Regions from separate parts of the Jeotgalibacillus haloalkalitolerans genome, predicted to be linked through region 1. Evidence: predicted binding sites of a transcription regulator. Region 1 holds the regulator's gene; the other holds the start of a gene.
The links. The regulator LexA, encoded in region 1, represses DNA repair genes until DNA is damaged. The targets are predictions, from matches to a motif close to CGAACATATGTTCG.
Positions count from the first base shown of each region.

Region 2: the regulator LexA is predicted to act here: its motif matches at 8,919-8,932, upstream of UFB30_RS10775 (DUF6434 domain-containing protein).

Region 1 is NZ_JAXQNN010000002.1:264,091-280,787, forward strand. Features, by position in the region: gene glpK (glycerol kinase GlpK) at 1-701, shown strand, start outside; gene UFB30_RS06160 (glycerol-3-phosphate dehydrogenase/oxidase) at 866-2,527, shown strand; gene UFB30_RS06165 (alpha/beta hydrolase) at 2,547-3,461, shown strand; gene miaA (tRNA (adenosine(37)-N6)-dimethylallyltransferase MiaA) at 3,463-4,377, shown strand; gene hfq (RNA chaperone Hfq) at 4,427-4,657, shown strand; gene UFB30_RS06180 (AAA family ATPase) at 4,750-5,643, shown strand; gene UFB30_RS06185 (trimeric intracellular cation channel family protein) at 5,650-6,261, opposite strand; gene hflX (GTPase HflX) at 6,388-7,614, shown strand; gene UFB30_RS06195 (methionine gamma-lyase family protein) at 7,630-8,877, shown strand; gene UFB30_RS06200 (MerR family transcriptional regulator) at 9,200-9,586, shown strand; gene glnA (type I glutamate--ammonia ligase) at 9,619-10,953, shown strand; gene UFB30_RS06210 (alpha/beta fold hydrolase) at 11,054-11,938, shown strand; gene lexA (transcriptional repressor LexA) at 12,003-12,623, opposite strand; gene yneA (cell division suppressor protein YneA) at 12,783-13,115, shown strand; gene UFB30_RS06225 (YneB family resolvase-like protein) at 13,128-13,775, shown strand; gene UFB30_RS06230 (DUF896 domain-containing protein) at 13,849-14,082, shown strand; gene tkt (transketolase) at 14,203-16,209, shown strand; gene UFB30_RS06240 (YneF family protein) at 16,388-16,609, shown strand.
Region 2 is NZ_JAXQNN010000003.1:127,260-143,956, reverse strand. Features, by position in the region: gene UFB30_RS10825 (amylo-alpha-1,6-glucosidase) at 1-75, opposite strand, end outside; gene UFB30_RS10820 (LacI family DNA-binding transcriptional regulator) at 153-1,157, opposite strand; gene brfA (ribosome rescue factor BrfA) at 1,393-1,590, opposite strand; gene UFB30_RS10810 (bifunctional cytochrome P450/NADPH--P450 reductase) at 1,689-4,844, opposite strand; gene UFB30_RS10805 (TetR/AcrR family transcriptional regulator) at 4,928-5,503, opposite strand; gene UFB30_RS10800 (hypothetical protein) at 5,623-6,192, opposite strand; gene UFB30_RS10795 (putative quinol monooxygenase) at 6,296-6,601, opposite strand; gene UFB30_RS10790 (RDD family protein) at 6,619-7,128, opposite strand; gene UFB30_RS10785 (SRPBCC family protein) at 7,364-7,852, opposite strand; gene UFB30_RS10780 (ArsR/SmtB family transcription factor) at 7,852-8,175, opposite strand; gene UFB30_RS10775 (DUF6434 domain-containing protein) at 8,297-8,884, opposite strand; gene UFB30_RS10770 (aldo/keto reductase) at 9,527-10,513, opposite strand; gene hxlA (3-hexulose-6-phosphate synthase) at 11,164-11,796, shown strand; gene hxlB (6-phospho-3-hexuloisomerase) at 11,803-12,363, shown strand; gene UFB30_RS10755 (hypothetical protein) at 12,488-13,192, opposite strand; gene UFB30_RS10750 (ABC transporter ATP-binding protein) at 13,179-14,066, opposite strand; gene UFB30_RS10745 (GntR family transcriptional regulator) at 14,063-14,440, opposite strand; gene UFB30_RS10740 (SDR family oxidoreductase) at 14,593-15,462, opposite strand; gene UFB30_RS10735 (hypothetical protein) at 15,861-16,217, shown strand; gene UFB30_RS10730 (pentapeptide repeat-containing protein) at 16,369-16,697, shown strand, end outside.

The DNA of each region.
Region 1 (16,697 bases):
ATGGAACAGGCTGCTTCATGCTGATGAATACTGGAGATAAAGCTGTTAAATCGGACAGCGGTCTTCTGACAACACTCGCCTGGGGTATTGACGGAAAAGTTGAATATGCGCTTGAAGGAAGCATATTTGTTGCCGGAAGTGCAATACAGTGGCTGCGTGACGGCTTGCGTATGCTTAAAACAGCAGCAGCCAGTGAGGATTATGCAAAGAGAGTGGATTCTACTGATGGTGTTTATGTCGTACCTGCGTTTGTAGGACTCGGAACACCTTACTGGGACAGTGATGTCAGAGGTGCAGTGTTCGGCCTGACGCGCGGAACGTCTAAAGAGCATTTTGTCCGTGCAGTACTTGAGAGTCTTGCTTACCAGACACGTGACGTTCTTGATGCGATGGAAAAGGACTCGGGTATTGAACTGAAGAAACTCCGCGTTGATGGAGGTGCTGTTCAGAATGATTTCCTGATGCAGTTCCAGAGCGACTTATTAAATGTGCCGGTTGAGCGTCCAGTAATCAGCGAAACAACTGCACTTGGCGCCGCTTATCTTGCGGGCCTTGCCGTTGGTTTCTGGGAAAGCAAAGATGAAATTGCGGATATGTGGAAAACGGATAAAGAATTTGATCCTGTAATGGACACTGAAAACAGTGACCAGCTTTACAGCGGTTGGCAAAAAGCAGTAAAAGCAGCTCAGGCTTTTAAGTAAACCTCAAGTATGATATGATAGATTCAAGTTAATAAACGGGGTAGAGAGCAGAGAGGCCTGGATTCATTATGAGTTTTTTCATATATGGATTCGGTCTCTCTTTTTTTCTACTTTGACAAAAATTACCAAGTGCATTACGGATATAGATTAAAGGAGGATTTTTCATGAATTTTTCAAGTGCAAACAGATTAGAGAAACTGCAGAAGATGTCAGAAGAAGTGTATGACCTGGTTATTATCGGTGGAGGAATTACAGGTGCGGGCATTGCGCTTGATGCTGTTACCCGAGGAATGAAAGTTGCTGTAATTGAAATGCAGGACTTTGCCGGGGGAACTTCGAGCCGATCGACTAAACTGGTTCACGGCGGGCTGCGTTACCTTAAGCAGTTTGAAGTAAAGCTTGTTGCTGAGGTCGGGAAAGAACGAGCGATTGTATTTGAAAATGCACCGCACGTAACATCACCGGAGTGGATGATGCTTCCGATTCACAAAGGCGGTACTTTTGGTAAATTCTCAACTTCAGTCGGGCTGCGTGTCTACGATTATCTTGCTGGTGTGAAAAAGCAGGAGCGCAGAAAAATGCTCAGCGCATCCGAAGCAACCGAGAAAGAACCATTAGTCAAACAGGATGGATTAAAAGGTGCGGGGTATTACGTTGAATACCGAACAGATGATGCACGTCTGACACTTGAAATCATTAAAAAAGCAGTAGAAAACGGTGCTGACTTTATTAATTATGTAAAAGCAGAAAGATTCACTTATGATAAAAAGAAAGTATCCGGTGTTGAAGTAAAGGATCAGCTGACAGGTGCTACCCAGACGGTTCTTGGCAGAAAAGTGATTAATGCAGCAGGACCATGGGTAGATAAAGTCAGAAACAAAGATTACTCAACAAATGATAAAGAGCTTCAGCTGACAAAAGGTGTTCACCTTGTTATTGATCAATCAGTATTCCCGCTGAATCAGGCGCTTTATTTCGATACGCCGGATGGCAGAATGATGTTTGCGATACCGCGTGATGGAAAAGCCTACATCGGGACTACAGATACATTTTACGGCAGTGATAAGGACACAGCGAATCCTAAAATGACTGCTGAAGATCAGCGATATATCTTAGACGCAATCAATTATATGTTCCCGGGAGTGAATGTCACTGAGGAGCATGTTGAATCAAGCTGGGCCGGTGTACGTCCGCTGATTTTTGAAAAAGGTAAGGATCCTTCTGAGATTTCCAGAAAAGATGAAGTATGGGAGCATGATAGCGGTCTGATCACCATTGCAGGAGGTAAACTCACAGGCTATCGTAAAATGGCAGAACACGTAGTTGATCTTGCTGCAGAACGTCTGAAAAAAGAAGGAAAAAAATCATTCGCGAAATGTAAAACGGTTCATCTTCCACTATCAGGCGCTGAATTTGGCGGTTCTAAGAACTACCAGCAGTTTGTTGAAGCGAAAGCAAAGGAAGCAACCCAGTATGGTTTAACTGAGCAGGAAGGTAAAAGAATTGCCGCGTTTTATGGCTCCAATGCAGATAAATTATTTACACTTGCACATGCTGCAAAAGGAATGCAGCTCGAGTCTCCGATGACGCCGGCACTTTATGCTGAAGTCGTGTATGCGATCCAGGAGGAGATGACTGTTAAGCCGGTAGATTTCTTCATCCGCAGAACAGGCCGTCTATTCTTTGATATTAATGCAGTGCACAAGCAGAAGGAAGTTGTGTTAAAATTAATGCAAAACCTGCTTGGTTGGGACGAAGCAACTTATCAGTCATATAAAAATGAACTTGAAAAAGAGCTTCAGGATGCTGTTGAGCCGGTAAAATAAATCGCTCAGAGGTGGTCAAATGAAAGAATCATTTTACACCAGAACATCAGATGGTCAGGATCTCTATACGGTCGTATGGAGATCTGATCAGCCTCATATAAAAGGATCAATACAGCTCTGTCATGGAATGGCAGAGCATATTGGTCGTTATGAGGATTTTGCCTTTAAGTGTAATCAAAACGGCTATCATGTATTTGGTCATGATTGCAGAGGACATGGAAAGACAGCGGAGTTAAGCGGGACGTTTGGAGACTATGGACAGGGAGTAGATTTTAACCGGCTGGCTGAAGATGTTATCGAAATTAAAGAATGCTGTATGGCAAGTGGTCCGGTATATCTGATAGGTCACAGCATGGGTTCGTTTATCAGCCGGAGAGTTATTCAATTATACTCATCATCCTATAAGGGTGTCATTCTGTCAGGATCAAATGGACCGATGGGCATCATTAGTATTCCGGCAAATTTAATCGCGTCAGTAATGAATACCTATCAGCCGACAGCTAAAGCAAAATTGCTGAATCATTTATCGTTTGGCAGCTATAATCAATCTTTTCCTGATTCAAAAACACCATTTGACTGGCTTTCATCAGATGAAAGAGCAGTACAGCAATATATTGATGATCCGATGTGCGGATTTGTAACGACGAACAGATTTTATAAAATACTATTTAATGGAATTGGTATGATTTATAATAAAAAGGCAATATCTGATATCCGGAAAGACCTTCCGATGTTATTTATCAGTGGGGAAGACGACCCGGTCGGAGACTTTGGGAAAGGAATATTTAAATCTGCTCAAATGTATCAAACCGCAGGAATTCAATCAGTTGAAGTACAGCTTTATGAAAACGGACGACATGAAATGCTGAATGAGCATAATTCAGATCAGGTTATTGAAGAGATGTTGAAGTGGATTAAAAAGATAGAGGGATAAAATGAACAAACAAGTAATTGTCATTGCAGGACCAACAGCAGTTGGGAAAACAGAGCTCAGCATACAATTGTCAAAAGCAATTAATGGTGAGGTAATTAATGGAGACGCGATGCAGGTTTATAAAGGACTGGATATCGGAACGGCCAAGATCAGGCCGGAGGAAATGCAGGGTGTACCTCATCACCTGTTTGATATAAAAGAACCTGACCAGTCTTTCTCGGCAGCTGAATATCAGCGGACGGTAAGAAATAAAATCAGTGAAGTGCATAAGCGTGGAGCGGTACCTGTATTGACCGGCGGAACCGGACTGTATATTCAGTCAGTCTTATATGATTACAATTTTTCTGATAAAGGGAAAAATGAAGAGGTCAGGGCAAAATTAGAAGAAGCGCACCTGCAGGGTGTTGATTTACATACTCAACTGCGCGGATTGGATCCTGTTTCTGCTTCAGAAATTCATCCGAATAATATCAGGCGTGTCATCAGGGCACTTGAAATCATAGAGACAACCGGAATGACGCCTGCAGAATTAAAAGCTACTCAAAAACCAGAAGCGGTTTATGATCATGAATGCATCGGTCTTGATATGGACCGGGACCTGTTATATGACCGGATTAACATGAGAGTTGATAAGATGATTGAAGAAGGTCTGGTCGAAGAGGTCAGAAAGCTTTATCAGGATGGTATTCGGGACGTCACGTCTGTTCAGGCGATTGGATACAAAGAACTATATGCCTATTTTGATGGAAAAGTAACTTATGAAGAGGCGATTGATCGCATTAAACAGAATTCAAGGCGCTATGCTAAAAGACAATTAACCTGGTTTCGCAACAAAATGAGCTTTAAGTGGTTTAACATGACAGAAAACAGAGAAAAAAAGATTAAGGAAATAATCGAATATTTTGCAGGAATTTAGTCATTCGAGGCGAACATGATAGAGACAGTCAATTTTAGGAGGCGCTCAGATGAAACAAGCTGTTAACATTCAGGATCAGGTTTTAAATCAATTAAGAAAAGAAAGTACTTTTGTGACGGTATTCCTGCTGAACGGATTCCAGATCCGCGGACAGATCAAAGCGTTTGACAGTTTCACTGTAATGCTTGAATCAGAGGGTAAGCAGCAATTAGTATACAAACATGCGATTTCAACATTTGTTCCTTCGAAGAATGTTGTCATTCAAACTGAAGCAGAATAAAAAGGTGCGCCATGTGGCGTGCTTTTTTTCGTTATTCATTTACTTGTTTCCCCCTCATATAATAAAGGAGGAACTTTATTAAGGGGTGAATTATGAACGGGCAGGTTAAATTTATCATCAGCCAGAAACATTCATCTCAACAGTTTGAAAGCCAGGAATGGCAGAAAATAGAGCATGCGTTTAAGCAATTTGTCGGACTGGAACATATTAAAGAAACGCTGAAATCGATTGCTGCGTGGGCTGTCATTAATCAAAAACGCGAAGAATTCGGTTTGAAAACCGAAAAGCAGTCTCATCATATGCTTTTTTACGGAAATCCGGGTACGGGAAAAACGACTGCTGCGCGAGTGATGGCTACGCTGTTGAAAGAATTGAATATTCTTGAAAGAGGTCATCTGGTTGAAGCTGAGCGTGCTGACCTGGTAGGTGAGTATATTGGGCATACGGCAGTCAAAACAAGAGAGTTGATCAAAAAAGCAGAAGGTGGAATCCTTTTTATTGATGAAGCCTATTCATTGTCACGCGGTGGGGAGAAGGACTTTGGGAGAGAAGCAATTGACACGTTAGTGAAGCATATGGAAGACAGCAGTGGCCGGTTTATCTGTATTCTGGCGGGATACAAGAGAGAGATGAACGGCTTTTTACGGATGAATACCGGATTGAAAAGCCGTTTTGCACATTTATTATACTTTCCTGATTATACTTTAAATGATTTAAATCATATTGCCGTAAACATGTTTAATATTAAAGATTATAAGTTGTCTAAACCTGCGGGTGACCGTTTGTTGCGCAGCATGAGAGAAATGGGTGATATCTCAGGAAACGGACGTTTTGTCAGGAATTTAACCGAATTTATCATCAGGGCTCAAGCTGTTCGTTTATTAAAATATGAAGAACTCACAAAAAAAGACTGTATGTACATTTCCGAGGATGATGTGTTGAAAGGGATTGAAGGATACAAAAAAGATAAGCAGGATCATCAGTGATCCTGCTTAAGAGTGTGCTGTATGAATGGATTTAAACGGTAATCTCCATTTATAAATATAAGATAGAATCCTTAATGTGGTTGTAACGATAAATAGTATATAAAGCTGCCATGGTTCGGATGCGATGCCCAGACCTACAGCAAACCCTGCAAGAATGGCCCATGCAGCATAAATTTCCGATCTGAGAACGAGCGGCTTTCTGCCTGCGAGTAAATCCCGGATGATTCCGCCGCCGCTTCCTGTAAGAACTGCTGCAACGATGACTGCACTTAAAGGATGATTCATTTCCACCGCATAAAGAGCGCCCTGTATTGCAAAGGCTGCGAGTCCCATTGCATCAAAAATGTTTCCCCAGCGTTTCCAGTGCTTCAGTAAATTATGCGGAAAAAGAAACACCGCTGTGATCGACAGGAGTGCAACCTGAAAAAACATGCCCTGCTCCCATAAAGCGGAAACTGGAACCCCTATTAATAAATTTCTGATCGCGCCACCACCAAAGGCTGTGACAATACCGAGTATATAAACACCTAAAATATCGTATTCTTCTTCCATTGCGATAATCGCGCCGGATATTGCAAAAGCAATTGTGCCAATCATACTTAAAACTTCCCAGGTCAACGATTATCCTCCTGCCTTCCGCTTGAATTGAGCCAAAGTTGATTGTATCATGAATCGAACGCAATTCAATCTTAGAAATGGATATTTTTATAAAAGGATACCGGACAGAAGGGGTGAGGTTTTTTAATGAAAATGGAGAAAGCGATTTTAGTCGGGGTAAATACTGACAGAACTGACCAGGATTTTAATGAATCTATGAATGAGTTAGCTGCACTCACTGAAACAGCTGGTGCTGAACCGGTGTTAAATATGTTTCAGAATATGGATAAAGTACATCCTGCCACCTATATTGGAAAAGGGAAGCTTGAAGAACTTTCATCTGCTGTTGAAGAGTTTGAACCCGAACTCATTATTTTTAACAGTGAGCTGTCTCCCAGTCAAAACCGGAACCTGTCTGAAGAGCTTAATGCAAGGGTCATAGACAGAACGCAGCTGATTCTTGATATTTTTGCGCAGCGTGCACGCTCTAAAGAAGGCAAGCTTCAGGTACAGCTTGCCCAGCTTGAGTATATGCTGCCAAGGCTTGGCGGACAGGGCGTCGAATTATCAAGACTCGGCGGGGGAATTGGTACAAGGGGTCCGGGTGAGACGAAGCTCGAAACAGACCGCAGACATATCAGAAGAGAAATCAGGGAAATTAAAAGGAAGCTTGAGCAGGTTGTCAGACACAGGTCAATTTACAGAGAAAGACGTAAACAGAACCAGGCATTTCAGATTGCACTGATCGGATACACGAATGCAGGGAAATCAACCATTTTTAATTTACTTACACACGCAGATTCTTATGAGGAGGATCAACTATTTGCCACGCTGGATCCGCTGTCCAGAAAGTGTATCTTACCGAGCGGATTTGAAACAATCATGACTGATACAGTAGGGTTTATTAAAGATCTGCCGACTTCCCTGATTGCTTCATTCAGATCCACTCTTGAAGAGGTAAAGGAAGCGGATTTCCTTTTACACATAGTAGATGCTTCTCACCAAAATCATGCTGACCATGAAAAAACAGTGAAGAAGCTATTGCATGAGCTTGGAATGGACCAGATCCCGAGAATGACCGTTTATAATAAAGAAGATTTGCTGTCAGAAAAGTTTGTGGCAGACCGCAGCGATCCGTTTGTGTTAATGAGTGCTGTAAAAAAAGAGAATCAGAAAGTACTGTCAGCCCTTGAAAAAGAAGTGAAGCAAGTGTTAAAGCCATATACCATGACTATCTCTTCAGATAATGGCAAGATGTTGGCGCAGCTGAAAAAGGAAAGTATGCTGATCAGCTTATCTTTTAATGAAGAAAAAGAACATTACATTGCTGAAGGGTTTATCAGTAAAGATCATCCGCTGGCAGCAAAAATATAGTGCAGGAGCGTTAAAATGAGTTATCAATATTACACAGAAGAAGCAGTAGAACTAAGTAAGAAAATCGAAGAAAAAATATCGTGGAGACACAGGGAAATTGAACAGATCGCGGAACTTAATCAGTTGAAGGTCCTGCAGGCTTTTAAAAATAACAAAATTAGTGACAGTCACTTTAATCCTAGCACTGGTTATGGATATGACGATAATGGCAGGGATGCGCTTGAAGCCGTTTATGCTGATACGTTCAAAGCAGATGCAGCCTTAGTCAGACCCCAGATTATTTCTGGGACGCATGCCATTAATATCGCGCTTTTTGGAGTATTAAGACCAGGTGATGAACTGCATTACATTACAGGGAAACCATACGATACGCTTGAAGAAATAATCGGATTAAGAGGGTCTGATAATGGCTCATTAAAAGACTTTGGTATTCACTATCAGCAGACGGACCTGAAAGATGGAAAGATCGACATTGAAACAGTTCTGAAGAATATGAATGATCATACAAAAGTTATTGGTATACAACGTTCCAAGGGCTATGCGGTAAGGCCGTCTTTTACAATAAAGGATATCCGTAAAGCTGTTTCAGAAATTAGGAAGCATTATCCGGAGGTCATTGTTTTTGTGGATAACTGTTACGGAGAATTTGTAGAAGCTGAAGAGCCGATAGAAGCAGGTGCCGACTTAATTGCCGGCTCACTTATTAAAAATCCCGGGGGAGGTCTTGCGAAAACAGGTGGTTATCTTGCCGGACAGCAAAGATTAATTGACTTATGCGCTTACCGGATGACATCCCCGGGAATTGGTGCTGAAGCAGGTGCCAGTCTGAATGCATTGCAGGAAATGTATCAGGGCTTCTTTCTGGCGCCGCATGTAGTCAGCCAGGCCCTAAAAGGTGCGGTTTATACTTCGGCTCTCTTAGAGGAAGCGGGAATGGCAACTTCACCTGCCTGGAATGACTACAGAACAGATCTGATTCAGGCTGTGGAGTTTCACGACAGGGAGAAAATGATAGCCTTTTGTCAGGGGGTACAGGAATTTTCACCGGTTAATGCACATTTTACGCCTTATCCCGATTATATGCCTGGTTATGAAGATGATGTCATTATGGCAGCGGGTACATTTGTTCAGGGATCAAGTATTGAATTATCGGCAGACGGCCCTCTGCGTCCGCCTTATGCAGCTTATATTCAGGGTGGGCTTACGTATGAGCATATAAAAATTGCCATTACAGCTGCCCTGCAAAAAATGAATTCTTTATAAATGGCTGTATAATAAAGACGAATCTGACTCAGAGCTGGGACATTAAATGTCTCGGCTTTTTTATATTGACCGATTATTTCTCCACTAAACGCACTAAGTCTCATGAATGATCATCGGTGGTATGGAACGATTCAGTATTTCTGCTGAACATTAATTCTGAATAAAAATAATTTTTATTTTAAAATTATGCATAAAACGCATGAGATAAGGGAACAAAAAACTAGTCAGGTAAATATCATGTAATAAAACCTAACATGTAGTTGACAGATAATTTAACATGTTATATAGTTAAATTGTCGACAGGCAAGAAAGGGGTTATATGATGGGCAGTGATATTAGACGCAGCATGCCACTCTTTCCAATTGGAACAGTCATGCAGCTGGCCGATTTAACCGCCCGTCAGATTCGCTACTATGAAGAGCATGGGTTAATCGCACCGGCCAGAACGGAAGGTAATCGCCGTCTCTTCTCATTAAATGATATTGATAAGCTGCTTGAGATTAAAGATTTGCTTGAGCAGGGGGTCAATATGGCTGGTATTAAGCGAATCCTGGGGGATGGCACAGAAGCCGAATCAGATCGACCTGCTAAAAAGCCGGACTTATCAGAAGGTGAATTAAGAAAACTGTTAAAACAGGAAATGATGGGTAATGGCAAGTACAGCAAAAACAGTTTAAGAGCGGGAGACCTTTCAAGGTTCTTTCGTTAAAAAATTACATAAAAAACAGGAGGAATCACACAATGAGTAAGTATTCAAGAGAAGACATTATGAAAATGGCAAAGGAACAAAATGTAAACTTTATCAGACTTCAATTTACTGATATCCTTGGTACAATCAAAAACGTTGAAATTCCTGTAAGTCAGTTAGAAAAAGCACTTGATAACAAAATGATGTTTGACGGATCATCTATCGAAGGTTTTGTGCGTATTGAAGAATCCGATATGTACCTTTTCCCTGATCTTGATACATGGGTTGTATTCCCTTGGACAGCCGGAGACGGTAAAGTTGCACGTCTGATCTGTGATATTTACAGCCCTGACGGTACACCATTTGCAGGGGATCCGCGTAACAATCTAAAGCGCGTATTGACTGAAATGGAAGAGCTTGGATTTACTGATTTCAACCTTGGACCTGAGCCGGAATTTTTCCTCTTCAAACTTGATGTAAATGGTGAACCGACACTTGAATTAAATGATAAAGGCGGATATTTTGACCTCGCACCAACAGATCTTGGTGAAAACTGCCGTCGTGATATCGTAATTGAACTTGAAAAAATGGGCTTTGAAATTGAAGCGTCTCACCACGAAGTTGCACCTGGACAGCATGAAATTGATTTCAAATACGCTGATGCAGTTTCTGCATGTGATGATATCCAGACATTTAAGCTTGTTGTTAAAACAATTGCAAGAAAGCACGGACTGCATGCTACATTTATGCCAAAACCATTATTTGGTGTTAACGGATCAGGTATGCACTTCAATATGTCATTATTTAAAGACGGAAAGAACTCATTCTTTGATGAAGGTGCAGAAAGTCAGCTAAGTGAGACAATGAAACAGTTCATGGCTGGTATTCTAAAGCACGCTTCAGGATTTACAGCTGTGACAAACCCTACTGTAAACTCATACAAGCGTCTTGTACCAGGTTATGAAGCGCCTTGCTACATTGCATGGTCTGCAAGAAACCGCAGCCCGTTAGTCAGAATCCCGGCTTCACGTGGAATGAGTACACGTGTTGAGGTTCGTTCTGTCGATCCATCTGCAAACCCGTACCTTGCAATGGCTGTAATGCTTAAAGCAGGTCTTGATGGAATTAAAAATAGTCTGACACCACCTGAATCAATTGACAGAAACATCTATGTAATGGACAAAGAAGAGCGTGAAGCTGCAGGTATTAAAGATCTTCCTGGTACTCTTTTTGCAGCCCTTGAAGAGCTTAAGAACGACCAGGTTATTATTGATGGTCTAGGAGAGCACATCTTTGAGCACTTCGTGGAAGCGAAAGAAATCGAGTGGGATATGTTCCGTACGCAGGTTCACCCATGGGAGAGAGAACAGTATTTAGAAATGTATTAATTATTCAAACCTCTGAAGCAATTTCGCTTCAGAGGTTTTTTATATGTAATCTGGTCAAAATATAAAAAGCCGGGTATATAAAGGCTAAGGGGGGATTGTAATGGCAGATTCATATAGAGGATTTAAATCAAAAGAAGGATATGAGCTGTACCAATCTGCGTATCAGAAAGTGATGAAGTTATGGGAAACACCTTATCAGGAACGTATCATTACTACTACTTTTGGAGACATTTCGGTTCTTGAGTGCGGGAACCAGGATAAGGAGCCGCTCCTCTTTTTTCATGCATTTGGTTTCAGTTCTGCGGAATGGTATAAATGTGCGGAAGAATTAGCAGATGAATTTAAGCTTTATTTTGTTGATGTGCTGGGAGAGTTTAATCAAAGTAATACAAAAGAGCATTTAAACGAACGGGAAGATTATATCATGTGGATCACAGAGCTTCTTAATGAATTGAAGATTGCAAAAGTAACTATAGTAGGTCATTCCAACGGCGGATGGCATGCGCTTAATTTTGCTATTTTAAAGCCCGACAGAGTGAAATCATTAATTGTTTTTTCACCGGCAGCTTCAATCAAAAGAATGAATCTGTCTTTCTACTCAAGGTTGCTACTAACAAACCTGATTCCGAGCGAATCAGTTATCATCAGCCAGTTCTGCAGGTGGCTCACAGTTAAGAAGGAAGAGGGGCAGGAACGGCTGTTTAAGCTTTACTATCTTGGACAAAAGCATGTGACCTGGGAGTATGTGATGACGCCCCCTAAGTTGTTTAAAGATCATGAACTCGATACATTAATGATGCCTGTCCATATCGCGGTTGGACGTGATGAAGTAATTTATGATCCATATACCTTACTTAAAAAAGCCGAAGATAAAATCAGAGGCTGTAAAACACATATGTTTGATTCAGGAGGGCATATGCTGCCAATTGAAATCCCCGGGGAGGTTTCCTCATTTATAAAAAAAGTGCTCGCTGACATAAAATGATATTAATCATGAAGCATTAAAAAAGCTGGACGCTTTGACAACTTTGTCAAAACGTTCAGCTTTTTTAATGAACCTGTCTATATACTCCTACCACTTTTCCAAGGATGGATACGTTATTTAAGATAATTGGTGCCATAGAAGAATTTTCAGGCTGGAGTCTGACATAATCCTTTTCTTTAAAGAAGCGTTTTACTGTTGCTTCATCTTCATCCGTCATTGCTACCACAATGTCCCCGTTGTTCGCAGTATTTTGTTGTTTCACAATGACAAGATCTCCGTCTAAAATGCCGGCTTCAATCATAGAATCTCCCATAATCTCTAACATGAACACAGCATCATCAGATGAAGCCAGTCTTTCAGGGAGCGGGAAATACTCCTCAACATTTTCAATTGCTGTAATCGGCGACCCGGCTGTAACTTTCCCCACAAGCGGAACGTTGACTACGCGCTGTGTCGGGATTTTATCCTCCTCGAGGGATATAACTTCAATCGCTCTCGGTTTTGTTGGATCACGCCTGATTAAGCCTTTACTTTCAAGTCTTGCAAGATGTCCATGAACGGTAGAACTTGAAGCTAGTCCAACCGCAAGGCCGATTTCACGAACGGAAGGCGGATAACCTTTGTCCTGAACTTCACGTTTAATAAAGTTTAATATATCAAGCTGTCGTTTTGATAACTTCTTCACGCTTCAGCACCTCTTTTCAGATTAAAACTTTTCTAAATTATAGCATAGCGTTTTTAAAAATACAAACATAAGTTCGAGTTTTTGTGTTGACCAAAACAAATGTTCGTATTATACTCAGATTAATAAAAGCGAACACATATTCGATGGAGGCGATTAATAATGACTGCATTGTGGAGAAAATATTCATTTGTTATTCTATTCGTGGTGACTGCGCTGTTTTTCAGTTTATTTTTAGTTTTTACCAATACAGCAAACAGTGATGCAACATACGCAGCAATTACCGTTAAAAATGGAGATACGCTTTGGGCATACGCTGAGGAATATGCAAGCCATACATCCATGACCCCGGAAAAGTTTATTGAGTGGGTAACTGAACATAATGAGCTTTCTTCTCATGTCATTGTAGCGGGAGAACAACTTGAGCTGCCGGTGCCTGAGGAAGCTTTTGATTTCAGTGAAGACGCGATACACCTGGCATCTGAACAGAAATAAGGAGTGATCGTGTTGAAAGTAATTATTTATTGCAGAGTCAGTACAGAAAAAGAAGCACAGGAAACATCACTTGCAAGGCAGGAAGAGGAGTTAAAACACCTTGCCGTCAAAATGAATTATCAGGTCGTTTCAACCATCAGTAAGAGAGAAAGCGGGTTTGATCTGGACCGTGAGGGTGTATTTGAATTACTGGATCATATACGGCTGTATGAAGCGGAAGGCCTTCTGATTCAGGATGAAACGCGTATAGGAAGAGGTAATGCAAAAATTGCTTTATTGCATACTTTGCATAAAGAAGGAATAAAAATATATACCATTGCCCATGACGGTGAGCTGCAGCTGTCTGAATCAGATTCGATGATCCTTCAGATTGTCAGTATGGTGGAAGAACACCAGAGGAAGCTACATAACCTGAAAATAAAAAGAGGGATGAAACGTGCGGTTGAGCAGGGATTTAAACCGCAGAGAAATCTTAAAAACCGTGGTAATAAAGAAGGGCGGGAAAAAATCGAAATACCCGTGGATGAAATTGTCAGGCTGCGCAGTAACGGATTGACCTTTCAGGAGATTTCATCTGTATTGAGAGGTCTCGGGCATCCTGTATCAAAAGCCACCGTTCACAGAAGGTATGTTGAATATATGGAATCAGAGATGCAATAAACAAATTACTTGTCAAATTTTCACCTTTCTTTTAACATACATAGGAGCTTACCTGAAAGAAAGGGTGAAAAACATGTTATCTGAAGACAAGATTAAAAGAATCAATGAGTTATCAAAGAAATCTAAAGAAGATACACTTTCAAAAACTGAAGCTGATGAACAGCAGGCACTTAGGCAGGAATATCTCGAGGCATTCAGAGGTTCAATGAAACAGACGATTGAAAATGTAACTGTTATTGATCCTGAGGGTAAAGATGTTACGCCGCAAAAACTTAAAGATGCAAAAAATAGGAATAAGCTGAACTAATATTTTCCTGAATTGCAGGCAGGATTTGAACTTTTTTAATAAAAAGAAGAGATGTTTGTACATCTCTCTTTTTTTTTTGTACAATAGGACGTATCACGTGAGTTAGAGAGGATGTAGATGATGTTTAACAAGACAGATGATTTAGCAATCAACACAATCAGGACATTATCAATTGATGCAATTGATAAAGCAAACTCGGGTCACCCGGGCCTGCCGATGGGGGCTGCTCCATTTGCATATACTTTGTGGACTCAGTTTATGAATCATAACCCTAAGAATCCGGACTGGTTCGACCGTGACCGCTTTGTACTTTCAGCAGGACACGGCTCGATGCTGCTTTATAGCTTACTGCATCTTTCCGGATATGATTTATCGCTTGATGAGATTAAAAACTTCAGACAGTGGGGATCTAAAACGCCAGGTCACCCGGAGTTCAAACATACAAAAGGCGTTGAAGCAACTACGGGTCCTCTTGGTCAGGGAATTGGTATGGCTGTTGGTATGGCGATGGCTGAAAAACATTTAAGTGCCAAATTTAACCGTGACGACTTTAATGTAGTTGATCATTATACTTATACATTATGTGGCGATGGAGACCTGATGGAGGGTGTGTCCTCAGAAGCTGCTTCACTTGCAGGTCACCTGAAGCTTGATAAGCTGATCGTGCTTTATGATTCAAATGACATTTCTCTTGACGGGGATCTTGACCGTTCATTCTCAGAAAGTGTGAAAAAGAGATTTGAATCTTACAATTGGCAGTATATTCGTGTTGACGATGGAAATGATGTAGCGGAAGTTGCAGATGCGATTAAGGCAGCAAAAGCTGACTCTGACCGTCCGACAATGATCGAAATTAAAACAGTGATCGGTTTTGGTTCACCAAACAGAGCAGGTACATCAAAAGCTCATGGTGCTCCACTAGGTAATGAAGAATCAATTCTTGCTAAAAAAGCGTATCAGTGGGAAGCAGAAGAGGCATTTTATGTGCCTGACGAGGTATACAAGCGATTCGAGGAACTGGTTGTAGATAATGGTGCTGAAAAAGAAAAAGAGTGGAACGAGAAATTCGAAAACTATAAATCTGCTTATCCGGAACTTGCACAGGAGCTTGAGGATGCAATGAACGGAAAGCTTGCAGATAACTGGGATAAGGACCTACCTGTTTATGAAGAAGGAAAATCCCTTGCAAGCCGTGCATCATCAGGTGAAGTGCTGAATGCCATTTCAAAGACGGTTCCAACACTGTTTGGCGGCTCAGCCGACCTTGCCGGATCAAATAACACAATGATGAAAGATGAAGCTGATTTCACACCTGAAACACCGGAAGGCAGAAACATCTGGTTTGGTGTTCGTGAATTTGCAATGGGAACTGCGCTTAATGGAATGGCGCTTCACGGAGGTCTGCGTGTGTACGGCGGTACATTCTTTGTATTCAGTGATTATGTCAGACCGGCAATCAGACTATCAGCTTTAATGGGTGTTCCGGTTACTTATGTATTTACACATGATAGTATTGCAGTTGGAGAAGACGGTCCAACGCATGAACCGATTGAACAACTGCCTTCACTCAGAGCGATGCCGGGCTTATCAGTCATTCGTCCTGCTGATGGTAATGAGGTTGCTGCTGCGTGGAAACTTTCTATGGAAGCGCAGGATCATCCGACAACACTTGTATTGACGCGTCAGGGTCTTCCTACTATGCCTGGTTCTGCAGAGAACGCTTATGAAGGTGTTAAAAAAGGAGCTTATGTCTTATCACCATCTGAAAAAGGAGAAGCTGATGTTCTTCTTCTTGCCAGCGGCTCTGAAGTGGGACTTGCGTATGAAGCTCAGCAGTCTCTTCGTGAGAAAAATATCGATGCAGCTGTTGTTTCCATGCCATCATGGGATCGCTTTGAGCAGCAGTCAGCTGATTATAAGCAATCAGTCCTGCCAAAGAATGTGAAGAAACGTTTCGCACTTGAGATGGCTTCACCACTTGGCTGGGAACGTTATACAGGTGATGAAGGTGAAGTACTTGGTATCGATACTTTTGGTGCTTCAGCTCCAGGCGGTACAGTACTTGAGGAATACGGTTTTACAGTGGAAAACGTTGTGAAACGTGTAGAAGCATTACTACAGTCATAATGAAATGATAAAGCTGGTGGGCATCAAATTTGCCCACCAGCTTTATTTTGGGAAGTGCAGCTGGTAAAATGTAAAATTAATTTCATATAACTGCACGAATTATGTAATAAATGATTGTATAATAAGCAGTGTTCTTGTACACTTTTATATGAAAGTAACAAATAGGAGGCAATATGAAATGGAATTATGGCTTGCAATTGTATTAATTGTTGTTGCTTTGCTGGCCGGAGTCGCACTTGGATTCTTCATCGCACGTAAATATATGATGACTTATCTTAAAAAGAACCCGCCGATTAATGAGCAAATGCTTCGCATGATGATGATGCAGATGGGAATGAAACCGTCGCAGAAGAAAATCAATCAGATGATGAGCGCTATGAATAAACAACAAGGCAAATAATAAATGAACAGGAGGCTGTGACATCAAAAATGTCCAGCCTCTTTATATTTGCTATTTAACAGCCTGAAACAATTTTCGATGATCAGCA
Region 2 (16,697 bases), on a different contig from region 1:
ATGGTTAGGAGTGATATCTCCCTTTTCATCAGTTAATAAGAATAAATCGTTCTCTTTAATTACTCTGTAATTCATAAATGCCTCTCCAATCACATCCGAAACGTTTCGGATTTAGTCAAAAAAAATACTCAAGCTTTTTAAGTTCAATTATTTTATTGAAACCTCTGGCTTGAGTCTCTAATGATCAGTTCATGTTTAATAATCGTTTTATCCGGTTTTTCATCATTTAATAATCCAACGAGCATTTTTGCTGCTTCATAGCCGAGTCCGTGAATGTCCTGTGAAACGGTTGTCAGAGCTGGTGTGACGTATCTGGCAAGCAGAATATCATCATATCCCACAATAGAAAGATCATCTGGTGATGTTTTCCCAAGCTCTTTTAAAGCAGTCAATGCTCCGATCGCCATCAGGTCACTTGCGCAAAATACAGCAGTGATCTCAGGGTGCTGCTGAATGAGGTCATGCAAACACTGCCTTCCACTCTCTTCAGTAAAGTCACCGTTCATCACTTCGACCAGCGATAAGCCCGATTCACTTAATGCCTTCTCAAAACCTTCCAGTCGCTCCTTGCTGACAAAAGCCTGATTGTGTCCATTAATCATCGCAATCTTTTCATGTCCCAAATCAATGAAGTGCTTTCCTGCATCATATGCGCCTGCCACATTGTCAGTCATCACATAACCGGTTTTAGTTCCCATTTTAGGGATATCGACAAGCACACACGGTGTATCGCCGTTCACAATCTCTTCTAAATAAGGGTCATCCGTTTTAATTCCCTGAATAATTACACCATCAACCTGGCGCTCCCGACATAACTGCTGATACGTCTTTTCACGCTGTTTTGAAGAATTGGTGTTAAAAAGGATCACATCATAATCCGTATTGGAAATATAATCATTCGCACCCGAAAGCACATCAAGCATAAAATTATCCTTCACACTCTCCCGGATAAATCCCGAAACTAAAAGACCAATTGTTTTAGACTTTTTCATCACAAGACTTCTTGCAATTGTATTAGGTGCATAATTAAGCTGCCTTGCCGTTTCCATAATCTTTTTCCGCGTTGCCTCATTTACATCCGAATATCCATTTAATGCACGCGATACCGTCGTCACAGAAACACCGGCAGTTTTTGCTATGTCTTTAATTGTCGTCAACCTTTTAGCACCTCCCGAAACGTTTCGGATCTTCTTAATGTTTAGAAGTATATGATAGATTGAAAACGATTGCAATAGGTATTTTAGATATTCATTTAACTTACTTTTAGTTCAGACCTATTTAAACGCGCCTGAATACAACAGGCGCGTTAGCTGGAATGAATCTTATAAAAAATTTTTCAGTTCCCACAAGGAACAAAAGAGTACAGGTTTTTTAATCATGTTCCTTATTCCATCAGGCAACTTTTTCTACCCTCCACCCCGATGTCGATTTTTTGTGTTTGTTTCTCATCTGATCCAGCTTCTCCTTTTTCGTTTTTGTCTTTCTGACATGTGTACTGATATCAGTCTGAGTACCGCGCTTCAACTCAACGTCAAATCTGCCATTTCTCATTGCGTGCAGTCGCAGTTTTTTCGCTTTACTTTTGCTCATGGTTGTCTCTCCTTTGTTTCTTTTTTGTTTCACTTTTATTATAGCAAAAAAAGGTAGAGACGGGTCTACCCCTGCTCTACCTTCTCTGCCTTACAAACTTACTTCGCTGCCCACACATCTTTTGCAAGACGGCCGGACCGTTCCAGCTCATCAAGCCATGCTTCGGCTTCTTCCTGACTTGTCTGATGAATGTTCTGATAGCTGCGGACCAGCGTGTTCATGACTGCCGGTGCCATTTTACTGCCATCTCCACAAATGTATACTTTACCTCCCTGTTCCAGAAGGGGCATGATTGTGTTTGCATTCTGTTCAATCAAATGCTGCACATATACTTTTTCATCACTCTGTCTTGAAAAGGCGCTGTATAGCTGAATCACGCCATGCTGTTCAGCTTCCTTCAGTTCATCCTCATATAAAAAGTCCTGCTGTGGGTGACGGCATCCGAAATAAAGATGTGCCTCTCCAAGTGTTCTGCCTTCTTCCAGAAGCGCGCGGCGTGCCTGGATAAATCCGCGGAATGGTGCAACACCAGTGCCGGGTCCAATGAGAATGACCGGTGTTTCCGGATCTTCAGGCAGCTGGAATGATGACTGAGGCGTGCGGATAAAGCAGGCAATTTTCTCTCCTGCTTGTCTTGTCGCGAGATAGTTGGATGCCACGCCCGCATATTCACCTTTACCACTCCAGGCAGCTCCGCGGACCACGCTGACTGTGATACTTGCCTGGTCAGCTGTCTTGCGCGGTGAGCTTGAAATGGAATAATATCTTGCTTTTAAAGGTGGTAGTAAAGAAATAAATTCTTCAAATGCCATCTCGCATGATAAAAAGTCCTCAAGCAGTTCAAGCATTGTTTTTCTGACGCTGAGAACCTCACGCTTATAAGCCTCATCTTCAGTCAGCTGCTCCAGTTCCATTTTATGCGGCGGACATGGATTGCTTGCTGCAAGTGCGCGGATCTGTGCACGTGTAGCAGGCTCCTGCAGTTCAACATATCGGGACAGCAATTCTGAAAGAGATACGGGCTGATTCGCTGGTAAATGGTTTGCACGCCCTGCTCCATCACCAAGCACCACATACTCAGCACCGTTTAATCCGAAGCGATTCAGCACTCTGTCGATTAACGCTTGTGCATTTTCAGGCAGTACGCCAAGGTGGTCTCCCTCCTGATACGGGACGCCTGAAGGAAGTGCAACTTCAATATGACGTGTGCTGCGCTGATCAGTCCGTAAAAGTTCGCGGTTCTCAAGGATCACGGATGAGAATGCTTCATATGTTCTGGCAATCGGTGTATAGCTGACGCCGCTGACATATTCCATAGATACTGAAGCGGATGCATGATCATCAGATTCAAGCTCAAGGTCAAACTGTTCAGCCAGTGCCGGCCACAGACGCGACTGCCATTTTTCCAGATCTCCGTCAAAGTCATCATCTGCGTCACCTTCCCCGCGTTCAAGCAGTCTTGAAGCCCCTTTCGCTGCAAGCTGTTCATCAATCACCTGAGGAATCCGCTGATACGTATTTGCCCAGTTCCGGTCACCGCAGCCAAATACCGTATAAGTCACATCCTTCAGATCCGCAGACTCATCTTTTACAAGCCAGTCTGTAAAATCAACTGCATTGTCAGGCGGATTTCCGTTATAAGAAGCTGAAACGATGAGGACAGCTCCTTCAGATGGAAGATTTTCTGTATATTCATCAAGCGGTGCAGCTTCAGCTTCAAACCCTTTAAAACGGGCTGTATCAGCAAGCTCAAGCGCAATCCCTTCAGCCGTGCCCATATTTGATCCGTAAAGAACAAGTAAAGGTGTACCATGCGATGCAATGGCAGCTTCCTGAGATTCTGATGCCTCATGACTTTCTTTTACAGGTGTCTGCGTCTGAATCTGTTCTTTTCGCGCTTTAACCTTCATCTTCAGTCCTTCCGGCTTAAAGGTCAGTGTTTCTTTCACATCCAGCTCATAATTCGAATGATCCTCCAGTTCAAAATGCTGCAGTACCATGCCCAGCACAAGTGTCGCCTCGTGAAGTGCAAACTGCTGCCCGATGCATGCGCGCTGTCCATTACCAAATGGTTTGTACGCATGATGCGGAATGGCTGATGGATCTTCAAAACGTTCAGGTCTGAATGCTTCCACATCATCTCCCCATACTGCAGTATCACGATGCAATTCAGGGATCAGGAGTGTAAAGGTGTCACCCTTTTCAACCTTTACTTCATCTGCAAGCGTTGTATCTTCTTTCGCATACACTGAAAATGCTGGCGCAGTTGGCCAGAGTCTGAGCGCTTCATTTAAAATCATTCTGACATACTTCAGCTTTTTCACCTGTTTGAAATCAGGGACCCCGTCACCCAGCACTTCATCTACTTCAGCGTAGGCTTTACGTAATTTTTCAGGATGCTTAAGTAAATAATAAATCGCGAATGACAGCAGTCCGCTTGTGGTTTCATGGCCTGCAATTAAAAAGGTAATAATCTGATAGCGGATATTTTCTGCATCCAGCGTCTCACCAGTCTCAGGATCTTTTCCTTTCAGCATATGCGAAAGCAAGTCATTCTCGCCCTGGTCCCCTGATTCCTTACGCTCTTCAATCAGCTGATCTACAAGGTTGAACATATAATCAATATCTTCTTTAAACTGCTGCTTAGAACGAACCATCAGCTTATCCTGAATACCAAGACGCTGGGTCTGGTTCATTGATTCATCAAGGGCATTGACCATTTTTTCTACAAATGGGTGGGCATCCTCACGATAAAAACTGTTAAACCGGTAGTTGAATCCGCACAGTCCAATCGTATCCAGTGTCAGGCGTGTCATATCATCCGGCACCTGCACTTCTTCATTCGCATTCAGCCGTGCCCATTTCTGTACAAGCTGCAGGGCAAGGTCAACCATTTTATCATGGTAGCCTTTCATTGCCTGCTGGCTGAAGCTGGGTAATAGAATCTGATGAGCTTTCTTCCAGTTCGGTTCCTCTGTTTTACTCGTAAAAAGACCATCTCCGCCAAATGCACGGACTTTCTGGAGTGCAGGACCGACCTGCTTGTCAAAACGTTTTTCATCACAAATCTCTGCAGCCAGGCGGGCACTTGATACAAATGTGCTCGCACGGCCCGGAAAGTGAAATTGATAAATTGGTCCAAGCTCTCTTGCATGTTTCATAAAAGACTGCACCGGCTTTTCTTTATCAATCACGGGTAAATTTCCAAGCGGACCATATGTCTTTGGCTGCGGAAGGTTTTTTATCTCTATCATGCTTACACCTCTTTTAAAATTTATCTGCTTTTAGCGCGGAATGAATATTCATTCCGTTAATAGGAAAAGAAAGCTGAACCTCATCATGAATGATGACGTACAGCATCCCAGCAGCTTTCTTCTACGCCGGCAAGTAAAGCTTCTGATGCTTCAATCTCACCTGCACGGATCAATTTATATAATTCAAGGAAGCCGCCAAACATAATCGCAATTAATGCTTTTGATGGCAGCAGCCTGATCTGCTTTTTATTCTTACCTTCATCAAGAAAATGCTCGAGGATCATCAGCAAACGATGAAATTCTCCGCGGCTCTCTTCATTCAGAAAATAAGAAGCGTTATGTGTCTTGATAAAATACAGGGCATGGTCATGCTCATTCGTAAAGCGGATCATTCCCTGAAACAAATGATGAAACTGTTCACGTATTCCCTGGTCAGATGGATATTGATGCTCAAGCGTCTGCCTGAACAGACTGACATAATGCTGGAACAAAGTATTCACAAGCACTTCTTTATTCTCAAAATAGCGATAGATCGTCCCCGCTCCCACCTTGGCATCAGTTGCAATCATCGGAATCGTCGTTGCATCAAAACCACGCTCTGCAAATAACGTCAAAGCACTTTGCAGGATATCCTCACGTTTCGTTGTAGCTGCCGGCATCTCACTACCTCCTCTTTTTACGGAATGAACATTCATTCCTAATTAGTGTAGAACTGTTTTTATTCGTTTTCAACTGGTCTAAAGACTCAGAAAAAGGTAGAGGAGGGTCTGTCCCTCCTCTACCTTTCAGCTGCCACGCCACTTTTACTTTTCATAAAAATATTGTAAAACTCCATCAGAAATATGATCTTTAACAGCAGTAAGACGCCCATTAAAATCTGCGAGATTTCCGGGACCATAGTGAACATGAAATAGAACATACCAATTAATACATATACAGTCATCATGATGGCACAGAGCCTTTTCAATCTTCGTGTATGAGCGGTTTCTCCCCCATCCTCAATCCCTTCGATCAGACGGGAGATAATCACAAACACCATGAACATACCTGCAATAACGAACGCGAGACCCACAAAAGATACGATAGCTAAGTACGAATCAAGCGGAAGCGTCAAAGGTGAGTTCCCGGTAGCGTTCAACACAAGAAATGCAACGCTGTGAAAAATCATAAAAATTACTAAAGACTGAACCTTTTCGATTCTTTCATATTTTCTCCCCAGGTCCTTTACGCCAAGAAAAACCAGGATATAACCTAAGAGATTGGTAATTGAATATGTAAGACTAATATCAAGGAAGTTGATGTCGAGCTTAAAAAATATCAAAAGTAATCCGAGGAAAATCTGTGTCATAATGCGGCTCCTTTTTTCTATGTTCCTATGCTGAACACAATATTAACACAATTCCTTTATCTTATATAAGAGGAAGAAATTGTGCCGGAAGCCGGGGCTCCATTCAAATCCCTTTTCCCCCAACAGTCTCAAGCGTGCTGATCCTCTCCATTCCCGTAATGATCGGCTTTGCACGGCTGATCAGCGTCCGGGTTGCTTCAAGTGATAATGAATTCTGATGCGCCTGTTCATTCTCCCATGTTTCATAAACGTATACCGCATCCGGCTCATTTTCAGATATACTCACGATATAGATTTCACATTCATCAAGATCCTTCATTGATGCGGCTGCTTCTAATAGAATATCGGCGAGCAGATCCCGCTTACCTTCCTGTACAGTGAACTTGCCGAACAGGCTATATTTACTCATCGTATTTCCTCCTCATATCAAACTTTTATTACTTTCGTTTTAGCAATCATGTCATACACCGATTGTTTTTCTTTTGTAAAAACAGCTGTCAGGATATACAGCAGCATTAAACCATAAATCAATACACCAAATAGAGTTAAAAAAACTGTGCTGTCATTACCCGCAGTAATTTGATAAACAAAGAAGTGTGAGATCTCCCACGGCAAAAACTTAAGAAATGTCCGAAACGTCATACGTAATACTGAAACGGCGTCTCCGTTTTGATCAACCACCCGGATGTTCAGCCTTCTCTTCCCAAAAGACTGAAGACCAATTTTAGAATCACTGATGACGAAGTATAGAGACACCGGGAAAGTCACAAGCATAAACCCTGCAAACTGTCTCATGAACAAAGAAGCATCATTTAAAAAGCGCTGCAGCTCAGGCAGGATGAACAGGCTCAGGAGCATTAGGGCAATCAGGTAAAAGAATATGAAGATATAGTCCAGTAAAAAAGCCTTTAGACGTATTGTAAAGGATGCATTCACCTTATCCCCCCTCAACCCAATTTGTATTGTTTACCTGCTGTTAAAGTTCTATATCCTCTCAATGATTCCCTTTGTAGCCGGACAATTATATTCAGTTCCAGTTTGTTTCTATTTATAGTCTATCTAAAAAGGGTTCCAGTTTTTAAAAACCGGAACCCTTTCTTTCTTATTCAATCATTTTTCAACAGGCTTGAGGCTGTGCTCCGGGTTACACTGAGATGTATTAAGAAACTACTTATTTCAAATATTCCTCCAGCCGGTCCATCTGCGAGGCTGTACCTTCCACCATGCCCATTTCGCTCAGTCTTTCAAGAGACTCTGCTGAATCAAAGAAAGTTGTGGTGATCAGCTTTGTTCCCCCTTCTGTCGGAACAAAAAGAACTTCAATATCCATGCCCGGCAAGTCAGTATTTACATTCCCCTCTTCATCAGAAAACATATCTTCATAAAGGAATCGCTCCGGTGCTTGAATTTCCTTAAATTTTGCCAGTCCCCATGACTCCATTCCATAAAAATCACCCTGGCTTTTATCTTCACACTTCATACAGTAGTGCCAGTATCCACCCGTTTCAAATTCAAAACGCTTGTTTGTTGTTTTCCACCCTTTTGGCCCCCACCATGCTTCTAATTCACTGGAAGTTGTAAAAGCCTTAAACAGCCGCTCCTGCGATACGGAAAAAGTACGTTCAATGATCAGTTTGGTCCCCTCTGTTTTCACGTTCATCATGATTCCTCCTCTTTTAGGTGCGCATCCAGCCTGTCAAGCTGGTCTTCCCACTGTTGAATGTATGATGACAGCCAATTCTGTAAAGCCATAAACCCGCTTTTCTCCAGATGGTAAAACCGTTTGTTCGCAACTGCTTCAACACGGACCAAACCTGCCTCATGCAGAATTTTTAAATGTTTGGAGGTCTGAGGCTGAAGATACCCCAGCTCATCAGCGATCTCACCAACTGTCCTGGCCCCTCCCTGCAAGAGCTCTAATATCTTATAACGTTTTTCGTCTCCAACCGCCTGGAACATTTTTATATGATTCGCATCAGACATTTAAATCACCTTCTTATTTTCAAATATACCATAAAAGGAATATTCGTCAATATGAATATTATAAGTACATCTATCATTTCTTTACATAGTCTTATTTTCTATTCATGTAAATCACATCAAATTAAAAACGTTGAGATGTGTTGGATGCATTATTGTATGTATTACTTCCAGGAAGTTCTTTGATATTTCTCCAGGCTTTAATTGCTTCCTCATGACTTTTCCCCTGATTATTAGAGTCAGCAAAATAATCACGAATAAATTGATTGTATTCAAACTGAGGAGCAATTTTTTTCTTGTACGCCGGATCTTTCTTTCGCTCTTCTTCCTCATACCAGGCATCTACAACGTCTCCATATGTCTTTCCAATATTAGTTTTAAAATAGTTTTGAATAAAGGTAGAGAAATGAAAATGAGGAATCACCGTCTTGAAGAAAGCTCTTACTCTTTGACTACAACGATGGTTTTCGGAAATGATTGTATCAAGACTTAATTCGACCTGTGGTTCCCGCTTACTTTTTACTTTTGATGTTCTGATTGGCTTTTGTACCTCTCCTGTCAGAAGAAATGTTTCAATTCTACCGGAAATCTCTATTTTTGAACCAGAAGCACTTATTCCATTTTCCCTGCAGAAAGATTGTAGTTCTTCTTTTAACCAGTAGAAGTCTTTAAAACTCTCTAAGCTAATATGTTTTGTCAGATCTGGCCTCAAATTTAACACCTCCGCATTGTCTTACTTCAATTATAGAACATTCGTTCCTGTTAGTGGGAATAATCTTTATAATAAAACCGCGAAGTATGTGAAGACAGTCAACTAACTCCATCTGCGGAAGAGCAGGAAGGACTATATCATTTTAAAAAATACTGTATAATCGGGGCAAAAGAGGATGAGGCGGAGATTTGTATGTCTAAAAAAACGATTCATATTCTTATCCTGTCATTAGTGGCCAGTTTCAATTTCATATATGGCTACTTGCTTCAATATGTACTTATTCTGTTTGTACTACTCTTTCTTTATATATCTGAAGCGCTCGGGAAAACGCTCGACCCGACTTTGGATGAGGGTCTGTTAATTCCCGTGCTGATTGGAACGACTATTGTAAGTTTAGTTTACTTTTCAGTCATCTTATCTACTAACCGATCCATTTGGAAAAAAACACAAATAAAAAAACCTTTCCTTCTGGTCATTATTTTGGTCATTTTTACATTAGGTGTTGTGTCTAATGGAGAAAGGCTGAGCGTTATTTTCAATTAGCTGGTGTTTTATTCAAAATCATTCAGATTTCTATAACCCAAAAAGCACCGCATTTTTAAACTACGGTGCCTTTTTATAAACAATGGTTATCCTGAACTATTACTTTCCCGGGGTAGGCGCTTTTTCAGAAACAAGCCCCTTCTCCACCAGCTCATCCCAGAAACCAGCAGGAATATCTGCTCTTAACGCCTGCAGATCCTCTTTAATCCGATCAGGTCTTGTAGAGCCGGTTACCACAGCCTTCACCGCCGAATGTGCCGTTGAAAATTGCAGTGCAGCATCCTTCAGTTTCACGCCGTGATTCAATGCAACTTCATTGAACTTGTTCACACGTGCTTTAATCTCAGGCGTTATTTCCTGATAGTCAAAGTGGTCTCCACCTAACAGTGCTCCTGAGTTAAATGCTGATCCAATTACTAGTCCGCCACCACTCTTCTCAGCAAGCGGCATCATTCGCTCAAGTGCGCGTTCATGCTGAAGCAGTGTGTATTGTGTAGCGGATAAGCTCAGATCAGGATGCGCTTCTTCAAGCTCAAGCGCTACTTCAATTGGCGGTGTGGTATTAACGCCAAGCCCCCATGCTTTAATCACACCTTCATCTCTCAGGCGATCCAGCACTTTGAACGCACCATTACGCGCTTCATCAAACTTCGTTATCCACTCATCTCCAAGAAAATCAGGCGAAATATCATGCACATACACCATATCCAGGCGGTCCGTCTTCAGTCGCTTCAGACTGTCTTCGATAGATCTGAGCGTGCCGTCCTCCGTATAATCTGTCTGGATCTTATTTTTCCTGCCGTATTCAAACAGCCCTTCCTTTTCTTCTGTTTCATCCAGGACCAGACGGCCGACCTTTGAACTCAGAAGATATTCATCACGTTTATATGACGACAGAATTTCCCCCAGTCTGATTTCAGCGAGTCCCGCTCCATAAAACGGTGCCGTATCAAAATAACGGATGCCTTCATTCCACGCTGACTGAATCGTTTCCATCGCCTCATCTTCAGGCACATCTCTGAACATATTGCCAAGCGGCGCTGTTCCGAGACCGAGTTTATGTTTAATGGTTATAGCATTTTTCATTTTTGAACACCTCTTTTAAAGATTAGACTAATATATTGACTCTACCCGTTGAGAGATACAGTAAACAGTGTGAAAGGACGGTTTAAAGCAGGCATGAGAACAGTGGCGCGGCCTCTCACCTACTTCAATTTTGTTTTCACGGCAGTCAACTACGCTAATACCTACTACAACCCGGATGTATCGCTACGTCGCTGTTCTCCTTACCTACCTCGATCGTATTTATCCAACGTTCGAATACTCCACACGCTTGATGCCTTTAGGTCACTCGCCTTTAGTTTCTTAAAAGCATCAACAGGGGTGGTACTGCACCCGGTTTTACGGAAACAGCACTCGATTACCTTTTCACTGCACTCAACTCAGCAGTCACTGCACTCAACCCGGGTGTATCGCTACGTCGATCGGGAAAATACCAACGTCACTGGAGAAACAGAGACAAAGACGCGCGCATTGTACAAGCCTCTTTGATTGATAATAAGACTGATTAGGATTAGACTACAAAAACGGCTTTAATTGTGAGGGTCTTCAGCGAAGGTTTTTTTCGTGAAGACACAATAACTGACCACATAAAGCCTGCAGATCGTTCGAAGAAACATTAACAATAAGGATGATCAGTCCTTACACCACAAAATTCTGTTTAGGAGTGATTGTCGATGAAATTGCAATTAGCATTAGATTTAGTAAATATTCCACAGGCCATTGAGTTGGTGAAGGAAGTAGAAGATTATGTAGACGTAGTCGAAATTGGGACACCGGTTGTGATTAACGAAGGACTTAAAGCAGTGAAAGAAATGAAAGCTGCGTTCCCTCAACTGACTGTTCTTGCTGATCTGAAAATCATGGATGCAGCCGGTTATGAAGTAAGCCAGGCATCTGCTGCGGGTGCTGATATTGTGACAATTCTTGGTGCTGCTGAAGACGCATCAATCAAAGGCGCCGTTGAAGAAGCAAAAAAACAGGGCAAGCAGATCCTTGTTGATATGATTGCTGTGAAAGATATTGCTACCCGTGCGAAAGAGCTTGATGAGCTTGGTGTAGATTATATCTGCGTTCACACTGGATATGATTTACAGGCAGTCGGTCAGAATTCATTTGAAGACCTGGCAACGATAAAAAGCGTTGTAAAAAATGCTAAAACAGCTGTTGCAGGCGGCATTAAGCTGGATACACTTCCGGAAGTCATTAAAGCACAGCCGGATCTTGTGATCGTTGGCGGTGGTATTACAGGGCAGGATGATAAGCAGGCTGCAGCTTCTAAAATGAAAGAACTCATTACACAGGGTTAATTAGTCATGACGCAGACTACTCACTATTTTAAAAGCATTCTTGATGAGTTAAGTCGTGCAGCAGACTTACTTTCAGAAGAGCAGGCTGAACAGCTCGTGAAACAACTCATTGCCACAAATAAAATCTTTGTGGCAGGAGCCGGCAGATCAGGTCTCATGGGCAAATCCTTTGTGATGCGCATGATGCATATGGGGCTGGATGCTTATGTAGTTGGCGAGACAGTGACTGCAAACCTGGAACAAGATGATGTCCTGATTATCGCTTCCGGATCCGGGGAGACGAAAAGCTTAGTCTCAATGGCTGAAAAAGCCAAAAGCCTGGGTGGAACGGTCATTGCCGTCACGATTAATGCAGATTCAACGATTGGAAAACTCGCAGATAAGGTCATTAAGATGCCTGGTTCCCCGAAAGATCAATCAGAAGATGCGTATGAAACCATTCAGCCGATGGGATCTCTTTTCGAACAAACCCTGCTATTATTCTTTGACGCAGTGATTCTTCGTTTTATGGAGAAAAAAGGGCTGGATTCTGATACGATGTATGGCAAACATGCAAACTTAGAATAAATCACACACTCATACAGAAAGACCGAAAGTGCTCAGGAGCACCATGCGGTCTTTCTGTTTTTTATGAGTCATTTCATTACCCGAAGGCCAAAGTAAAACACCTCACTCCTGCGCAACCTGGTCTCTACAGCTTCACCCTCACTCTCTTCGTAGTCATCCGAATCACCCAGAGAGAAATTCCAATTAAAATAACTGTTACACCGAACGAAATAAATATTGGCATATTTTCAAATGCATGCAGCGGTGTCTCCAGCTCATTCGTCCAAAGCAGGTCCATCATGAAGATCAGTCCAAGTGCTCCGGCAATAGATAAGAGCAAGCCCCAGAAACCAAAGCGATAATACCCGGCACCAATCAGCCAGCCTGCAAGATAATAAACAAAAATATTTAGCGTATAGACGATAAAGATCATTAACCATGTTGCGTCTTCACCCAGAAATGTCACAACCTCAACAGGCGCAACCAGTTGTTCGATCCCGGCAATCACAAGCGCAATGATCATAAAAATGACCGATAGGCCCGCTGATGCAACAGCAGTACCTGTGAAGTAATCTTTCCTGGTCACCCCTGTTTTCACAAACCAGCTTAAAAACTTTGGTACTGACATAATGCCGACAACCAGCATGAAAATCTTATAAGGATTTTCTATAAAGTGAATAAACCCCTGAAATGCGACTTCTTCATCATTTAAAAACAATTTAAAATCAGTAAAAATCTGTAACGTGATGAACATTAGCAGTACAATTCCAATCATCCATGTTGACCAGCCAAGCTGCATAAATGTCAGATTAAAAGCGATTTTTAAGTCCTTCCGTTTACTTTGTTCCATGCTGCACGTCCTCCTTCGTGAGATGAATAAACAGATCCTGAAGTGAGACAGGTCCGATTTCAAGCTCTTTTTGTGAAGCGCGGGCCAGCTGTTCTTCAGTAAGCGGGTCAATCACCATCACTGACTTAGTCCCACCGAGCTTTTGTGTGTGAATCTGATTCATTCCCTCAACAAAATCATCCACCAGGTCTGCAGCACCAGTGACAGATGCTCCTTTTTCCAGGACAACATCAACAGGCTCATGCAAAAGAACCTTTCCCTTATGGAGAATGATCGCTTCTTCAAATAAATAATCCATTTCAGAAACAAGATGTGTAGATAAAATCATCGTTCTCGGGTGACGGGCGTGATCTTCCAAGAGCTGCTGATAAAAAATTTCCCGTGTCGGTGCGTCCATCCCGGAATATGCTTCATCAAAAATAGTAATTGGTGAGCGTGAAGCAAGCCCGATCACTGCATTAAGCACTGACTGCATTCCTTTAGAAAGCTTATGCACAGGTTTATTTAACGGCAGATTAAAAATCTCCACTAATTCCATCGCATATTCTGTATCAAAGTCCGGCTTATACTCACCAGCTGCCTTAAGATATGTTTTTACTTTTTCAGACTCTTCTTTGAAGTCTTTTTCGTAGACAAATGTCACCTGCTGCATCAGTTCGGCATTTTCAAAAAGGGGCTGTCCATTGACCTTGATCGTTCCTTCATCCGGTTCTGCAAAAGAAGCAAGCAGTGACAGAAGCGTCGTTTTCCCGGCACCGTTACGGCCGATTAATCCATAAATCTTTTCTCCATCCAGCTTCAGCGATACCTGATCCAGTGCATGAAACTTTTTATATTTTACTGAAACCTGATCAACCAGAATATTAGCGGTCACTGTCCACCCCGTCCTTTCAACTGCTCCATGATTTTTGTTAATTCCTCCTGAGAGATCCCCAGTTTTTCTGCTTCCTGCAGCATAGGCAGCATATATTGATCCACGAACCCTTCTTTTCTCTGTTCCATCAGCATTTCTTTTGCCCCCTCTGCAACAAACATGCCAACACCCCTTTTTTTATAAATGACGCCTGCATCCACAAGCAGGTTAATGCCCTTCGCGACGGTTAAGTGATTAATTTTATAAAAGCTTACAAGCTGTGTCGTTGATGGGATTTGATCATTTGCCTTCAGCTGGTCATTCACAATCTGATCCTCAATTCGTTCCTTGATCTGTATAAAAATCGGCTTACTGTCATTCAGTGAGTGGCTCAATAGAAAATCACCGCCTTTTGTTTTATGGTTATATAGTTATGTATATAAGTATATGTCTAACCTCCATTTTTTGCAACTTCCTTTTTAAAATTTTCCATAAAAAAACCTTTGGCCAATTCAAGCCAAAGGTTTTTCAAATAAATCTATACGAATTAAGACGACATCACCTGTCCGCCATTCACATGAATACACTGACCTGTCATATAAGAACCATCATCTGATCCAAGCAATACGTAAGGTCCGACCAGCTCAGACGGCTGACCCGGACGTCCCATTAATGTGTCTGTTCCAAACTCTTCTACTTTTTCCTCATCGAATGTAGATGGGATCAGCGGTGTCCAGATTGGTCCCGGTGCCACCATATTCACACGGATCCCTCTGTCAGCTAAGTTCGCTGCCATACTGCGTGTGAAGCCGACAATTGCACCTTTTGTAGACGTATAATCGATCAGCTGTGGATTTCCTTTATACGGATTCACTGACGTCGTATTAATAATCGCACTGCCTTCTTTTAAATGACGCAGCGCAAACTTCGTCATATGAAATACTGAATACATATTCGTCTTAAACGTTTTATCCCATTGTTCAAATGAAATGTCTTCAAGATTTGAAGTCGGGTATTGAACTGCGGAATTATTAATTAAAATATCCAGCTGTCCTAAATGATCCACCGTTTTCTCGATTAAGCTCTTACATGTCTCTTCATTTGACACGTCTCCGGGAATCAACAGACACTTCACGCCTTCTTCCTCGATCAGCTTTTTCGTTTCTTCTGCATCACTCTGCTCTTCTTCAAGATAATTAATAGCCAGATTCGCTCCCTCACGTGCATAGGCAATTGCGACAGCACGGCCAATACCACTGTCTCCACCTGTAATGAGCGCTACACGTCCAGTCAGTTTTTCACTGCCTTTATAATGAAGCGGCTGAAGTGGTCGAGGACCCATCTTCGACTCAATCCCCGGCTGTTCTGCCTGTGTCTGTCCGGGTTGTCCACCCTGCTGTCGATTTTGAATATCCATTTCATCCAGCTCCTTTATTTTAAGATACCAATCTTTTCCTCAGAGAAAATTGATGTAAACATCTGTAAGGTATGGTCAAATTGAATGAATGCGTTCGCAACCCTGATCTAACAGTCATGAGGTAAGGTGCATTTTTTTCAAAAAAAGTCCTTTTAAATATAATCATTGATTAAATCAGAATGATCCAGTAAATAAGCACAATAGTTTCAAAAAATGCATAACAGGAAATATATTACCAATACAAATTATTTATATAGAGAGGAAGATTCATTCTGAAACCCACGCGGATTACCGCATTATCAATCCCGCTCCTGCTCTTAGTTGCATGTTCCCAGGAAGAACCGGAAGCCGAAAGTGAGAGGTTACCTCAGCAGGAAGATATCAATGCTTCAATTACTTTGTCCGGCGAAGAAATAAGCTATGATAAACAAACACTTTGCTGGGGTGAGTGTCAGGAGGCTTCAGGTTCTAATACGGGAATTGACCCCGAAGAATTATCCATAACCGACTATAATCATTCAGGCTCTTTTGGTTCTGAAGTAAACATTTCATTTGAAGATCATCAACCCGACTCAATGAGTTACATTTCATTAGATGATAATCGCACAATTGTTGATGAATCAATTGAAAACCAATCATTTAACCTTGAAGGAAAAGGTCAAAAAATCTATTCTGTTATAGGCAGCTGGACTGATGCTGATGGTGAAGTAACAGGATCAATGGTATTTACTTTTAATATAGATATTGCTGAATAACCCCTGGACAACTTCTATATTCATGTGCTTAATTAAAAATATCCGTTGACACAACTTCACTTAAAAATATAGGGTGTTTTTTCTATTCGGCTGTCTGTAGACTGGTTGTTAAATAATCTATTTAACCGGCATGATAGAAAGAGGTCATCATATGAAACTTGAATCACCAAAGATTCCAAGCGAACTGCCTGAAAGAAAATTTCACGATATCTTTTATGAGGATTACCCGGAGCTCGACAAATGCCAGATTAGTGATACTGACTTTGAAAATGAAGCACTACACAGAGTGAACCTGTCTGCAATGGTCATCAGAAACTGCCGCTTTAACGGAACAGATTTTACTTCAATCAGCCTGACAGACGTGCAGTTTGAAAACTGCGATTTCTCAAATGCCAACCTGAGCAAATCCTCGATCCACCGGACCAGCTTCAATAACTGTAAATTTACAGGCACTGACCTGACTGATTCGCGGTTCGGCAA